DNA from 2 places in the Neobacillus sp. NPDC058068 genome. Region 2 is predicted to be linked to the other one. Evidence: riboswitches for the same ligand, from Rfam matches in the RefSeq annotation. Region 2 holds a riboswitch; the other holds the start of a gene.
The links. Region 2 has a riboswitch for FMN ahead of ACFVSW_RS16775 (ECF transporter S component). Riboswitches for the same ligand answer to the same signal wherever they lie in the genome.
Positions count from the first base shown of each region.

Region 1: it holds a riboswitch for FMN, as region 2 does, so the genes downstream of both, ribD (bifunctional diaminohydroxyphosphoribosylaminopyrimidine deaminase/5-amino-6-(5-phosphoribosylamino)uracil reductase RibD) here and ACFVSW_RS16775 (ECF transporter S component) in region 2, are expected to answer to the same signal.

Region 1 covers NZ_JBHVSI010000014.1:120,293-127,708, forward strand. Annotated here, with positions in the region: gene ACFVSW_RS17375 (bifunctional 3,4-dihydroxy-2-butanone-4-phosphate synthase/GTP cyclohydrolase II) at 1-1,058, opposite strand, end outside; gene ribE (riboflavin synthase) at 1,078-1,716, opposite strand; gene ribD (bifunctional diaminohydroxyphosphoribosylaminopyrimidine deaminase/5-amino-6-(5-phosphoribosylamino)uracil reductase RibD) at 1,727-2,809, opposite strand; FMN riboswitch at 2,990-3,123, opposite strand; FMN riboswitch at 3,271-3,402, opposite strand; gene ACFVSW_RS17390 (LapA family protein) at 4,042-4,287, opposite strand; gene ACFVSW_RS17395 (mannitol-1-phosphate 5-dehydrogenase) at 4,482-5,627, opposite strand; gene ACFVSW_RS17400 (PTS mannitol transporter subunit IIA) at 5,629-6,066, opposite strand; gene ACFVSW_RS17405 (BglG family transcription antiterminator) at 6,063-7,416, opposite strand, start outside.
Region 2 covers NZ_JBHVSI010000013.1:163,654-171,069, forward strand. Annotated here, with positions in the region: gene ACFVSW_RS16765 (negative regulator of sigma-X activity) at 1-304, shown strand, start outside; gene ACFVSW_RS16770 (peptidoglycan DD-metalloendopeptidase family protein) at 477-1,238, shown strand; FMN riboswitch at 1,378-1,512, shown strand; gene ACFVSW_RS16775 (ECF transporter S component) at 1,675-2,241, shown strand; gene ACFVSW_RS16780 (ferredoxin) at 2,355-2,603, opposite strand; gene ACFVSW_RS16785 (YpbB family protein) at 2,871-3,908, shown strand; gene ACFVSW_RS16790 (RecQ family ATP-dependent DNA helicase) at 3,908-5,416, shown strand; gene ACFVSW_RS16795 (CPBP family intramembrane glutamic endopeptidase) at 5,413-6,018, shown strand; gene ACFVSW_RS16800 (LysM peptidoglycan-binding domain-containing protein) at 6,015-6,764, shown strand; gene ACFVSW_RS16805 (hypothetical protein) at 7,273-7,359, shown strand.

The DNA.
Region 1 (7,416 bases), on a different contig from region 2:
TTGTTTGTCATCAAACGCACCTTCGTAATCCCTAAATCGCGCAGCATTTGTGCGGATAAACCATAATCACGCATTTCTGCTGGGAATCCTAATTTCTCGTTTGCTTCAACCGTATCATAACCCTGCTCTTGCAGCTCATAGGCCTTTAATTTATTTAGCAAACCGATATCTCTGCCTTCCTGTTCCATGTAGAGGACAACACCTCGGCCCGCTTCTTCAATCATTTCTAATGAAAGATGCAATTGCGGCCCACAATCACAGCGTTTTGAATGAAAAACATCACCTGTCAAACACTCAGAATGGATTCGTACAAGCGGTGCCTCATCTTCTTTAAGCAGATCCCCCTTCACGATCGCTACATGCTCTTTCCCGTCTAGATGATTGGAATAGCCAATCATCTGAAATTCGCCAAATGATGTTGGCAGCTTCACTGATGCCTCACGTTTCACTAACTGCTCATGTTGATAACGATAGCGGATTAAATCGGCAATCGTCACCAGTTTCAACTCATACGTTTCAGCAAATTTCATTAGTTCCGGCACCCTTGCCATTTCACCGTTATCACTCATAATTTCGCAAATGACCCCGGCAGGTTGAGCTCCGCAAAGTTTCGCAAAATCAACCGCTGCCTCCGTATGTCCATTTCGCTCAAGTACACCATTTTCCTTGGCTACAAGCGGAAACACATGACCAGGCCGGCGAAAATCTGAGCTGATTACGTTTGGATCTAACAGTTGTAAAATCGTTTCAGAACGCTCAAATGCACTAATACCAGTCGTTGTATCTTTGTAATCAATACTAACCGTAAAAGCCGTTTGATGGTTATCTGTATTGTGCTGGACCATCGGATGTAAATCGAGACGTGCCGCTAATTCCTTCGTTATGGGCGTACAGATTAAACCGCGGCCATGTGTAGCCATAAAGTTTATATTCTCCGGTGTTGCATAATCCGCCAGCACCAAGAAATCTCCTTCATTTTCACGGTTCTCATCATCGACCACGATAATAATTTTACCTTTTTTCAAATCTTCAATTGCTTCTTCAATGGTATGAAACACAGTCAAAACACCGCCTTTTCTAAAATCCATTTTGTCGTAAAAAATCCATCGTAATCGGCGAACTCTCTTGCTTGCGCTCCAATTGATGAATAACATATTTTCCAAGCATGTCATTTTCAATATTCACGACATCATGTTCTCTTTTAATCCCTAGTATCGTTTCACTAAACGTGAGGGGAATAAGCGAAACAGTCAGCTGTCTAGGCTGCACATCAAAAATCGTTAAACTGATTCCATCAATCGCTATCGAACCTTTCAGTACGCAATATTTACTCAGTTCTTCTTTGATGCCAATATCAACATATACCGCATTTTCAAGCTTCCTTTTTCGTAAAATGACACCTGTTCCATCCACATGCCCTGAAACGAAATGACCACCAAACCGGCCATTTGCCGGCATCGCCCGTTCCAGGTTGACCACATGACCAATTTGGAACGACTGGATATTGGTTGCCTTCACCGTTTCCGGCATAACATCAACTGTAAATGTGTTGGTTGAAAAAGCGGTGACGGTTAAGCAGACGCCATTTACCGCGATACTATCACCCAAATGAATGTCTTCTACAATTTTTTTCGATTCTAACGTTAACTGCATACTATTGGACCCACTTTTGATCGCTTTGACCTTACCTAAATCTTCTACAATTCCTGTAAACATGATTTACACCTCATTTCAGTACCGACGTTATTTTCAGGTCCTCGCCAATCACTTCTACATGTTGAAATTTCAATTCGTAAGCGTCTGTCATTTGCAGGACATCTAAATCAGCAAACATGGGTACTGCCCTATTCCCGCCGACAATTTTCGGTGCAATATAGGTGATCAATTGGTTTACCAAGCCTGATTTCAAAAAGCTTGCATTGACGGTTTTACCGCCTTCTACATAAAGTTTCATCACCTGACGTTTTCCAAGCTCCGTCAGTAACTCGGTAATGTCGATGGTTGGCTGCGAAAGTTGGATGATTTCTACATGCGGCTGTTGAAAACTAGCAATCCTTTCAGCCGCTGCCTCCGATCCGGTGAAAATCCACGTCTGTGACTGCTCATCCGTAATAACTTTTTTATCGTGCGGCATCGTTAAATGTGTATCTAAAATGATTCGAATTGGTTGTTTTTTCGTCTTGCCAAGCCGATTCGTTAGACTCGGATTATCCGATAAAACGGTCCCAAGACCGACTAAAATCGCATCATACTTCTCGCGGGCATTGTGCACATCTTGTTGCACCTCGCTGCCGGTAATTTTTTCACCACAACCCGTCTGTGCCGTTATCTTGCCATCAAGTGTAATTGCCTGTTTCAATGTCACAAAAGGTTTATTTTGTTGAATGAAATGAAAGAATGCCTCATTTAAAACATCAGCCTGGTCTTTCAAAACACCTGTTTTCACTTCAATCCCAGCGTCTCTCAAAAGAGCAACGCCTTTGCCCGCGACTAAAGGATTAGGATCCATCGAGGCAATGACTACACGTTCCACACCGGATTCTACTAGGGCCATGGCACATGGAGGTGTTTTTCCATAATGACTGCATGGTTCGAGCGTCACATAAACTGTACTTCCTTTAGCCCGATTTCCTGCCATTTGCAATGCATGGACCTCTGCATGCGGGCATCCCGCTTTCAAATGAGCACCGAATCCAATAATTTCTCCATCTTTCACAATCACAGCACCCACAACGGGATTCGGGGCAGTTTGTCCCTCAGCAACTTGCGCCAATTTCAAGGCAAAATCCATATAAAACTCATCCGTCATCTTGATCCCCTCCAATCACGGTTTACAGGAAGCTGGGGACGGTTCTCCTGCTTCCTTCCAAAAATAAAACCCCTTAGAATACGTCACTAAGGGGTTTAGGAGGAGAGTATGGAATAACGGCAGTACTAAATAAGCCTTCTGAAGGTTATTTTTTCTTCAAAAGCTTGATACCATTGCTCATACATCCTTCTCCCATCCAGACTATACTGTCGGCTTTGGATTCACACCAAATCCTGCCTTTATAAAAAGGCTCACGGGCTTAGAATTTCTTCATCACCGTCGATTGGGACTTTCACCCGACCCCGAAGGACATTGCATATGAAATTTTGTTTGGGTTTTATAAAAATAATAAAACCCCATAGATCATCTCTACGGGGTGGTTAGGAGTTTTCGTGTTGTAAGCATCACTAAATAAACCTTCTGAAGTGTGTTTTTCTTCATAAGGAAATAAGGCATGCTCATACGTCCTTCTCCCATCCAGACTATACTGTCGGCTTTGGATTCACACCAAATCCTGCCTTAAAAAAGGCTCACGGGCTTAGAATTTCTTCATCACCGTCGATTGGGACTTTCACCCGACCCCGAAGGACTATTCATATTTATAACATATTATAACACTGTTAGCATTAGAAATCACATTATATGACTAACTTGTAGAAAAAGGGAGATTCCCCCGCTGCTTTAATGATACTTGAATTCTCCATTATGATAAATCTTTTCTTAACTAATCTCATTTTCTCGGACTTTTTCCACCCTCTATTTTCCAACAAATTTCTTCGTAGTTTTATGATAAGAAGCCTAATATTTCAAGGAATACTACATTTTCAATCAAACGATTGATTAGTTTCAAAAAAACTAATCAATCGTTTGATTGAAATCAGATCAAGTGCTTATAAATAAGGGGTTTACAACTTAAAATCAGTAAATATATCGTCGAATATAGGATTCTTCTTGTTTATTTTATGTGCAATTCGTGGCGGAAAATAAGTATCTGCCGCTCATAATACACGTTTCGACAGGTATTCCTATATTTCCGTATTAACTAAACGTTTGATTGAATCATGACTATTTCCTTCTGCCGTTTGGCTTTTTCCCGGGAAATTGATAAAAATAACGTCGAAACCCGCTCGACTTTTTTCATAAAATAGGTCCTCTTATAGAGATTCTAAGTAAATGGAAAAATGAGTCCCCCATTGCTTTAATACAATGAGTGACTCATTCTAAGTCAGAATTTATTGGTCATCTGTTTTTACTGCAGCCTTTTTCAAAGTTCTTTGAAGTTGATAAATTTTCATCATACCAATTAAACCAGCTAATAATGCTCCTAGTAGGACTGATCCAATGATGACGAGGATCAATGGCCATTCCGCTTTTCCAAATAAGTAATTAACCGTTACAGGTTCAACATTAATAACTGAGAAGACCGCGATAATTAAGATCAAAAGTAGGGCAAATATTAGGTTCCATTGCTTTTTCATACGTCACCTCATGGAAAGTTTTGATTAACATGGGACTAGGGACAGCCTTCTTCCCCCAAATGGAAAAGACTCTTTCGTTAAGGAAGCACTAAAAATCTATCCTTAAGTAAACAATTCTATTATACTAATCTTTTCAGTTTTTTCCTATTAGCGTTGCATTCAAAATAAAATAGGGACAAGGTGTCCCCTTGTCCCTACAACTGATGGTATTGTTCAATAATTCCTTTGATTAATGAGGAAGTTCCGTCGAGTTGTGTCAACTTCTCTATTGTTGTTTCTAATCCTTGTTCATTGATGGCCGCTTGAACTTGGACTGCTTCTTCATCCCCTTGAAAATCGTACATGAGAGCTGCGGCAATCCCTTTTAATAGATATTCAGGGTTCTTTCCGACGATCTCCTGATATTGTCTTGCGGGACTAACGAGGCGATCGTTTGGTCCAAGCTTGCGGATTGGCGAGCGCGCTACTCTTGTCACTTCGTCAACAATATAAGAATTCGAGAAGCGCCCGATAATCTTTTGAATATATTTGTTATGTTCCTCTTCGTTAAAGCCATATTTTTCAACTAGAAACGCACCGCTTTCTTTAAGGGCACCTTCCACTAACTCAAGAATTTGTTTGTTCTCCATCGCACGATTAATCGTATCCATTCCAAAATAATAACCAAAATAGGCCGCTAGGGCATGACCTGTATTGACCGTGAATAGCTTACGTTCAATATAAGGCACTAATTCCTGAACATAGGTGATCCCCTTAACCGGAGGTTTCTCGCCAATGATCTTCGGTTCTTCTACCACCCATTCATAGAATGGCTCCACTTTTACCATCAGCTTATCTACATTGACTTGATTCGGTACAATCCGGTCGACAGCGGAATCAGGAAAGCCTATACGCCCATCAAATTGTGATTGTTCATCAGCTGTTAATTTTTCAAAGATCTTCGCTTTTAAAAGCGAGCTCCCGCCAATTATATTTTCACAAGCAATAATATTGAGCGGCTTATCTGTTTGTTCAACACGTTTGCGCAGACCATCTGCAATCAAACCGGCGATCAGCGGAAGAATGTTCGGTCCGATCGCCGTAGTAACTAGATCTGCTTCAGCAATGGTCGCTATCACTTGCTCCGGGTTTGATGCACTATTAATGGCTCTTACATTTTTTATCGTTACTTCTTCTTGAGTTGGCTCAGCAAGTACGACGCGATATTCATTCTTTTCATTTAGTAAATTTACAATTTCACTATTTACATCGACAAAGCAAGTTTCATATCCTGAATGATATAATAAATTCCCGATAAACCCCCGGCCGATATTTCCTGCTCCAAAGTGAACAGCCAACATCTTAGTTCACCTCTTCAAAAATTGCCAAAATTTCATCGGCTGTTTTTGCTGCAACAAGCTTTTCAATATTTTCTTCCTCCGAACAGACAATCGCAATATTGGATAGAATATCTAAATGTTCGTTGTCTTTACCAGCTATCCCAATGAGCAGTTTTACAATGTTTCCGGAACCAAAGTCTACCCCTTGTGGAACTTGAACGAATGAAATTCCTGATTCCTTAACAAAAGACTTCGAATCCTCGGTCCCATGTGGAATAGCGACAAAATTACCCATATAAGTAGAAGTTAACGCTTCTCTTTCCAGCATCTTTTCAATATAGTTTGCATCTACATAACCTTTTTCCACAAGAATCCTTCCTGTTACGCGAATAGCTTCTTCTTTTGTCCCTACTGCTGTATTTAATAAAATATTTTCTTTAGCCAAAATGGATTTCGTCATAACGAAACACTCCTTAATTCTTTTAATTTCTCGGTAAAAAATTGATCAAATCTGGCTGTTAGTAATCCCATTATCTTACCGTAGTCACCTGATTGAAAAATGGCTATATTTTCATCACTTTCAATTAGCAATGAGCTTATATAACTTAACACTTCTAATGCATTATCTGAGCTGTTCATAGGCGATAGCAGCAAAATGAAATAAATCATGTTCATTTCATTTTCATCCATGCCGACAACCTTAATGGGCGTTTGCAGAACAGAAATGACAAAGCACGGCTGCTGCACATGTGGTGTTCGCGCATGAAATAATGCCATCGCCGTTTCCGGAATCCCTATTCCTCCAAGTTTTTCTCTTTCTAGGACTTTCTTAACAACGGCTTCCACATCGTCAATCTTTTGTTTTTCATATAGACTTTGACAAAGCTGTGTTAAGATTTCTTCTGTTGTCTTCTTTTCGCTTACTTCGTTTAATTCGAAGTCTTCAAGAATGATAGCAATCGCCCTTGTATATTCTTGGATACCCCGCATTTCCTCTATTAACCCAGCTGCACTCTTTTTGCTCACATTAGCATTCAACGTGACAGGTAGGTGTTTTTCGGAACTATTCACAATCTTATATTCATTGATAAAGGAACGAATCTTCTCGATCTCATCTTTATTTAAAAAGGGATTGACCACAATATAATCCGATTCGTAATCTGGAATAGGGATTGTGGATATTACTAATTGATAATTATCCTTTTTCATCTTTTTAAATTCCATTACTGACACATTCTGAATATGTTTTAGCTCTGGGAACTCTTTTTGTAATCTCGTGGCCAGCATTTTAGAGGTGCCAATTCCACTTGAACAAACCACTAGCGTTCTAAAATTTATAAGATCCCTGCTGCCCAATATTGCGGCACCAAAATGCATAACGAGATATCCCGTTTCCTCATCTGGAAGATAAAAATCATCAAAAACCTGATTTCCTGCCTGTTTGACAATCGCAAACAATTCAGCATAATCTCGTTTAATTTTATCTAACAACGGGTTACTAATCCCCATCTTTTGTTTCATTCGATAAATAGCAGGCTTTAAATGCATGACGAGCCCTTCAAATAAGGATCGATTTGCCGCTAAGTTTAAGCCCACTAAATTCCCAACAAGATCAATCAATTTTTTAGTTCTGATTGCAACCTGTAAGCTGGTATCTTCGTTTATATATTCATGATCATGCCTTAACTTCGCGCCTTTTAAGTGCATCGTGATGTAGGCAACCTCTGCCTCAGGTATATTAATCGTAAAAACCTGCTCCAACCCGGCAACTATTTTTTCTGCGAATCTATATTCCTTTGTTGCTTTTTGA
Region 2 (7,416 bases):
CGCCTTTGAGGATATGAAAACCGATAACCCTACGTACTGGCTAAAAAGCTCTCTGGAGCATTTACAGCCGTTATCTGATGTAACCGTAAACGGCAATACCTTATTTGTTTCCTTTAAGGACATTATCGACATGAAGGATGATCAGCTTACATTAGCATCGTTTGAGGCGTTATTGTTAACAGCTAAGCAATTTGGCTTGGAAAAAGTAGTGGTGAAGGATTCACGATTAACACATCTTGGACCATTTGATTTAACTAAAGAAACCAAGGTGCCAGTGGCTCCAAATCTCCGTGATATCCAATAAAATTCAAAAATCAACCGAATAGGTTGATTTTTTTTGAATAAAATTGCTGTGTACTCCAAATTATAACAAGTATGCTCTAGTCCTGATTCCCAAATCCAGATGTTCTAAACCTGATTAAACGAACATATGGTGTGGAAGAGAGCGGTCAAGTTATAAGGAGGAAAAGGGAAATATGCGTGACTACATAAAGAGGTTTTTGATTGCCATCATTATGGCGCTTTGTGTCAGTTTATTGTTCATAGGCGGCAAACATTCGGAGGCTGCGGGTATGCTAGAGACAAAAGAAATGAAGGATCGCTGGATTTGGCCGGCAGATGGTGTTATATCTGATACATATGGAACGAGGCAGGGGAAACATAAAGGAATTGATATTGCAGGGAAAATCGATACTCCCGTGCTTGCTGTTGATGGGGGAGAAGTAGTCAAAGCCTATTATTCTAATACATATGGGAATGTGGTATTTGTTAAACATCCAAATAATTTGGTAACCGTTTATGCCCACTTAAATAAGCGGAATGTACTAACTGGCCAAACGATAAAACAAGGTGAAGTTATCGGTAAAATGGGAAGAACAGGAGTAGCCACCGGAACTCATCTCCATTTTGAGGCCCATCAAATGGAATGGAGATATGATAAAAGGTATGCAATGGATCCGGAAAGGCTCCTCGGAAAAGCAGACGTCGGCGAAGCTGTACAGGGTGGAATCGCAAATATTGGTGATAACGTTTTAGCGGCAAGCTCCCATTTCCATCCGGAAGTTGAAAGCAAACCGCGATCAATTAATTTATCAAATGATGCCGCCTATATCGTTAAACAAGGCGATACCTTGTACTCGATTGCAAAGAAACAAAGGATTTCAATATCGAAAATAAAAGAATTAAACCACCTTACTTCTGATCTGATTAGACCGAAACAAATATTAGTTGTTCACTGAATATAAGTTACCCGTGGCAAATATGTCCACGGGTTTTGTTATGAAAATGTTGAAAAACAAGCCTAAAAGTTGAAACGTGAGATCTTTCGCTTAACAAAATGACGTTTCTCCAGTATAATAAACTTGTAATTTAATATCGATCTATCTTCGGGGCAGGGTGAAATTCCCGATCGGCGGTATTGAGTAGTTAATACTCTAAGCCCGCGAGCCTTTTTAGGCAGGATTTGGTGTGATTCCAAAGCCGACAGTATAGTCTGGATGGGAGAAGATGGAGGTTCTGCAGACGTTCAAAAAATTTTTGCGATTGAACGTTTATTAAGCATGCCTTCGTAAATCTCCCTCGAGAAAATTTCTTGAGGGTATTTTTTTTTACAAGGGCATCTGAATTGCTGAACCTCTCTTCCTTAAGCGATGGATCAAAAAAGGAGAGAGGAAAATGAAGAACACAAGAGTAAAAACTATGGTGACAATTGGAATGCTGAGCAGTATTGCCTATCTGTTAATGCTATTAAATTTTCCATTGCCGCCGTTCCAAGGTTTCTTATTAATCGATTTCAGCGATATCCCCGCATTGATTGCAGCGTTACTCTTAGGACCGATTGCAGGAATATTAGTTGAGTTTTTCAAAAATGTTCTAAATTATATTGCGACTGGAAGTCAAACAGGGATTCCAGTAGGCCATATTGCTAATTTTCTAGCGGGTATTCTGTTTATTTTGCCGACTTATTATTTATACAATAAAATAAAGACGCGAAAAGGCATGACACTTGCTTTAATACTTGGCACAACCACAATGGCGGTTATGATGAGTGTATTAAATTATTTTTTTATACTCCCTGCCTATACGGCCCTCTTACATTATCCTGATCTGCGTAACTATGTGGTACCTGGAATCCTGCCGTTCAATATCATAAAAGGTGTTGTCATGTCGATCGTCTTTATGTTACTGTTCACCCGGATGCAGGCATGGATTAAGAAATTTTCCACAGTGAAAAGTGTATAATTATAGATAAAGCAATCAGGATACCCTCCTGGTTGCTTCTTAAATGAAAAAAATAAAACCCCCGTCGAAGAGGAAGGGGGCTAGTAGCTTAATAATACTTTTTTGACAAAATATTATTCGAATTTAGTTGGATTGCCATCAAATGCTTCGTCGGCAACTTTGATTGAATCAGTTGGGCAGCCTTCAAAAGCATCCATCATATCATCGATTAATACATCTGGAATTTCAACGATACCTTCATTATCGTCAAGAGTTACAAATGCAATGCCTTCATCATCATAATCATAAATATCTGGTGCTGCTGCGCCACATGCCCCGCAAGCGATGCAAGTTTCCTTGTCCACAATCGTATACTTTGCCATGAAAAAAAACCTCCCAGTAATATAACAAAATTATTCTTCCTCGTTTTCCATTGTGAAAATGGAAACGCATTACTCATATCTATTGTAAAACTGTATGAGCAACTTTTCAATAGAAAAATGCTTTTAAATACTATTGTTTGTTTAATTGAATTTAATAAACTTCCACAATTTCGAGCAACGAGAATCATCATTTCATGGTAGAATAAAAGGAAGAAAAAAAGGACATTTTGTCGAGATAATTCGAAAAAGTGTGGGAGGAGAGCTTGGGTGGCGCAATTAGCATCGATAATTCTGTACTGTTTAACACAATTAAACGGAGAACGGACGATATATTCTATCTTTCATCTTTTGAACGGAAAAAAGTCATCCCAAACCATCCAAGATGCTCATTTATTTTCTTTGAAAAACTTTTTTGGAGTATACGAACCTCTAACAAGAGAATCCTTCGAAGACATCATTCAAATGATGCAAGAAAGCGAGTGGATCTATAATTGTGGCGAGCAGCGATTCCTTCCAACGCCCACAGGTAAGTCTTTTTTAGGAAACCATCCATTGCCTAAATATCTAAATGGCTGGGACCATCACTCATTCACTACGCAGTTTTGGGAAAGGCTGAGTTTATTTATACAGGTCACTTCGAATCTTGGTTTCCAGGAATCAAGATACATACCTATCCAAAAAAATAAGCATGTTCATCAATGGCTGAAATCTGTTTTAAAAGAAATCAGAGTACCAAGGAATGAAATGGGGACAATTGTTTATTCCGAGGTAGTGGAATGCTTCAGTGGTGACAATGAAATCGATCCTTCTTTGTTGGTGTTTCGGCTGACAGGTTTTCAACAGATTGGTTTAACGGCATCGCAGGCAGCTAAAAGACTACAGTTGGATTATCATGATTACCATATCGGATTCATTAATACATTACATTACTTGATTCGAAATATTAGCGAAAATGCTAATCGTTTTACGGTTTTAGCCTATTTAATGCAGGATTTAATACAAGAAAATGAATTAACACTTTCTTCAAGGAAAACGCAAAAACTATTAAATCAAGGATATTCCCCAGAGATGATTGCAAATTACAGACATCTGAAGTTAAGTACAATTGAAGATCACTTTGTTGAATTTGCATTAAATGTTGATGATTTCTCTATTGATACTTTTGTGGATTCAGAGCTGCAAACGAAAATTCTTGAAATATCCAAACATTCTGCTACTAAAAAGCTAAAGCTGATAAGGGAGAAAGTGCCGGCAGCCACTTATTTTCAAATAAGGTTAGTGCTGGCGAAGTATGGTGATCGATAATGGAATTAGAAAGTATTTTAGAAAAGCATTTTGGTTATCATTCGTTTAAAACCGGGCAGAAGGAAGTAATCTCATCCATCCTTGCCGGAAATCATACATTGGCGATGCTGCCGACAGGGACAGGTAAATCGTTGTGTTACCAACTTCCTGGGCTTATTTTAAAAGGGAAAATCTTAATTGTTTCCCCACTTCTCTCCCTCATGCAGGATCAGGTAGAGCAATTTAAACAGTTTGGCGAAAAAAGGGTCATTGCCTTGAATTCATTTCTTTCAACAGAGGAAAGAAATAATGTGCTTACGAGCATAAGCAGTTATAAGTTTATTTTCATATCTCCTGAAATGCTCAGGATGCCCTTTATAATGAAAAGACTGCAAGGCCTTGACATCTCATTGTTTGTTGTTGATGAAGCACATTGTATCTCACAATGGGGTTATGATTTTCGTCCTGATTATTCAAAACTGGGCGACATTCGCCAAAAATTAGGGGATCCCCTAACCCTTGCACTTACCGCTACTGCTACAAGCAAGGTAAGAGAGGATATTATCGCTTCTCTTCGAATAGAAGAAATAAACAAAATAGAATCGACGATTGACCGCCCGAATATAGCGATGTATGTTGAAAACTTACCCGACTTTCATGATAAGAAAGACAGAGTAATTGAGCTGGTAACTAGTCTGCAAAAACCAGGAATCATTTATTTTACTAGCAAAAAAGCGGCAGAACAAATGGCATCATTGCTAGTGGATAAAGGGATTTGCCGGGCAATGCCCTATCACGGAGGAGTGGATCAAAATTCAAGGATTTTAATCCAACAACAATTTATCTACGGGCAGCTGGATGTAATCTGTGCAACAAGTGCATTTGGGATGGGGGTAAATAAAGAAAATATTCGGTTTATTATCCACTATCACATGCCGATGCAAATGGAATCCTATCTTCAGGAAATCGGCAGGGCAGGACGTGATGGGCTCCCAAGTATTGCGGTATTATTGTATTCACCTGGAGATGAGCAGCTTCCAATCCATCTTGCAGAAGGTGAATTGCCTTCAGAGCAGCAAATTGATTGGCTGTTCAACAGATTATCGGATGAACAAAGATCAATGGATGTTGGAGTGCAATTGCCTAATCAATTTAAGGAGCTTGGTGGTTTTTCAGAAATTCAATGGAGAATTATCGAGGACTTTGTTTATAGCCCGCATCGACATAAAAGTCGGCTTGAAGAGCTGCAAGCGGCTTTTAAGAAATTTATTAATGAAAGATTTATCGTTAAGAAAAAAAATATTTTTCAAATGAAAAAATGGGTGGAAGCCACTTCTTGCCGACGAGAATTAATCTTGCAATATTTTGATGAAGCATCGTCTGGAAAGGTTCCATTCTGCTGTGACCAATGCGGACTGCAACTTAACGATTACCAAATCGGACACCTTGCCCTAATGCCAAAAGCAAATGAGGAGTTGTGGAAGGACTATCTTGCTAAAATCTTAATTAATCGTGAGTTGAGCAAATGAAAAAGAAGTATAATGAATTAATCACAAATTTAACGGATAAAGAATTACTATTTCACTTATATATGACTCAAATTATTCTTCTGGCAATTTCGATCATCTTAGGGTTTCTCTTATTTGATCATTTCTTCTATTTGAGCAAGATTTACTTGAAAGACATTCATATTGCTATTATAGGCATCCCTGCTGGTGTTGCGGTGGTTATCATTGATATTGTTTTAATGAAATTGCTGCCTGCTTCTTTTTATGATGACGGGGGACTTAATGAAAGGATTTTCAGAAAAAGAAGTTTTATCCATATAATGGTGATTGCTGGGTTTGTCGCATTTAGTGAAGAATTACTATTCCGCGGAATTATTCAAACAAAGGTTGGACTCATCCTGGCAAGCATTATTTTTGCGATTATCCACTATCGATACCTGTTTAATTGGTTCTTATTTTTAAATATTATCTTGCTAAGCTTTATTATTGGGGTTATTTATGAGTGGACAGATAATTTAGCGGTTACGATTGTTATGCATTTTGTTATCGATTTTCTGTTAGGCATATATATTAAATTAAGACGAAGAAAGATGACTGATGAACAGGGGGGAGTTGCCACGTGAACAAAGAAGAACCATATAGAGATCAAGCAGAGAGATTGAAACAGCGGATTCAAAAAATTAATGAAAAAAATGAAATTGTCGAGGAGGGTGACAAATTACCTCCAAGAGAGCAGATTCATCGTCAAAAGAAAAAGAAAACAAAATGGAAGATAAAATATCCAGTTATTAGTTTTCTAGTCTTATCATTTATCCTCCTTCCCGTCATTATTTATAGTGTAATTTTGTATAGTGATGGTGGAAAAAAAATCAATGGAACAGAAAGAAACTCAGGAGACTCAGTAGGGTATGAAACAATCAACCTTGAAAAGCAAAAGAAAGATGACGAAAGTAAAGTAGACAAATCCGACAAATCTGACCAACCGATGGAAATAAAGGTAGATAGTACGGAATTGATTACACCAGAAGAAAAGAGCGAAGAGCCAAAGGTTGAGGATGACCAGCCTGTAACTACTAATAATGCCAATTCTTCCTCTCCGCCCCCTGCATCTAATGCAGCCAATGTGAATAAGCAGGACTCAGACAAGAATATTCCGCAGCAAGAGCAGAAGACAAATAACCAAACTAATACGCCGCCAAAGCAAGATAAAATTATTTACCATACTGTCAAGCCGCAAGAAACTCTCTTTAAACTGGCGAAGAAATATTATAATTCAGCAAAAGGAATTGATATTATTAAGAAGGCCAACAATCTGCACAGTGACCAAATTCAAGTTGGTCAAGTTTTGAAAATACCATTAAACAACTAACCGATCCTAGCTCGGTTCAGGCTGTCGAAAAACTTTCGATAGCCTTTTATTTCATTCATTTTCTTTAATAATTCACCGCGTTAATTTGTTTTAATATTATTTGTATACGGTCTTTTCAACAGGTCTGTTGATTTGCGCTCCAGGCGGCTTCGCTTTCCGCGGGCGTGCCGGGGAGCCTCCTCGGCGCTGAAGCGCCTGCGGGGTCTCCCCTGCCCCGTACTCCCGCAGGAGTCTTCGCCACCTTCCGCTCCAATCAACAGTGCGGTATTAATAAAGACTTCGACTTAACCAATAAATTTTAAAAATAAGTGGTGAATTCAAGGTTTAAGCCAAAAGATCCTAGCTAAAGTGAATTTGAATTTGTTTCTATTGATGAATTAGTTCAAGACATCCACCTTTTTCTTTTGATTGTCAAATATTTCAATTTTTGTTTTTTCTTAAAAAAGTACGTCCTTATTATAGCGATGATAACGGATGCCCTACTGATCCCCTTATTCTTTTTTAAATGATGTTAATTGTTTATCTTTATGGCATCCGTTCTAAACGTCAATTAGAAATGGAAATAAGAACAAAAGTCGCCAATCGCTGGTTTTAGGCTTGAATATATAAAAAAGGTTGCGACACACTTTGCCATGTTAGAAAAAGTGTGTTG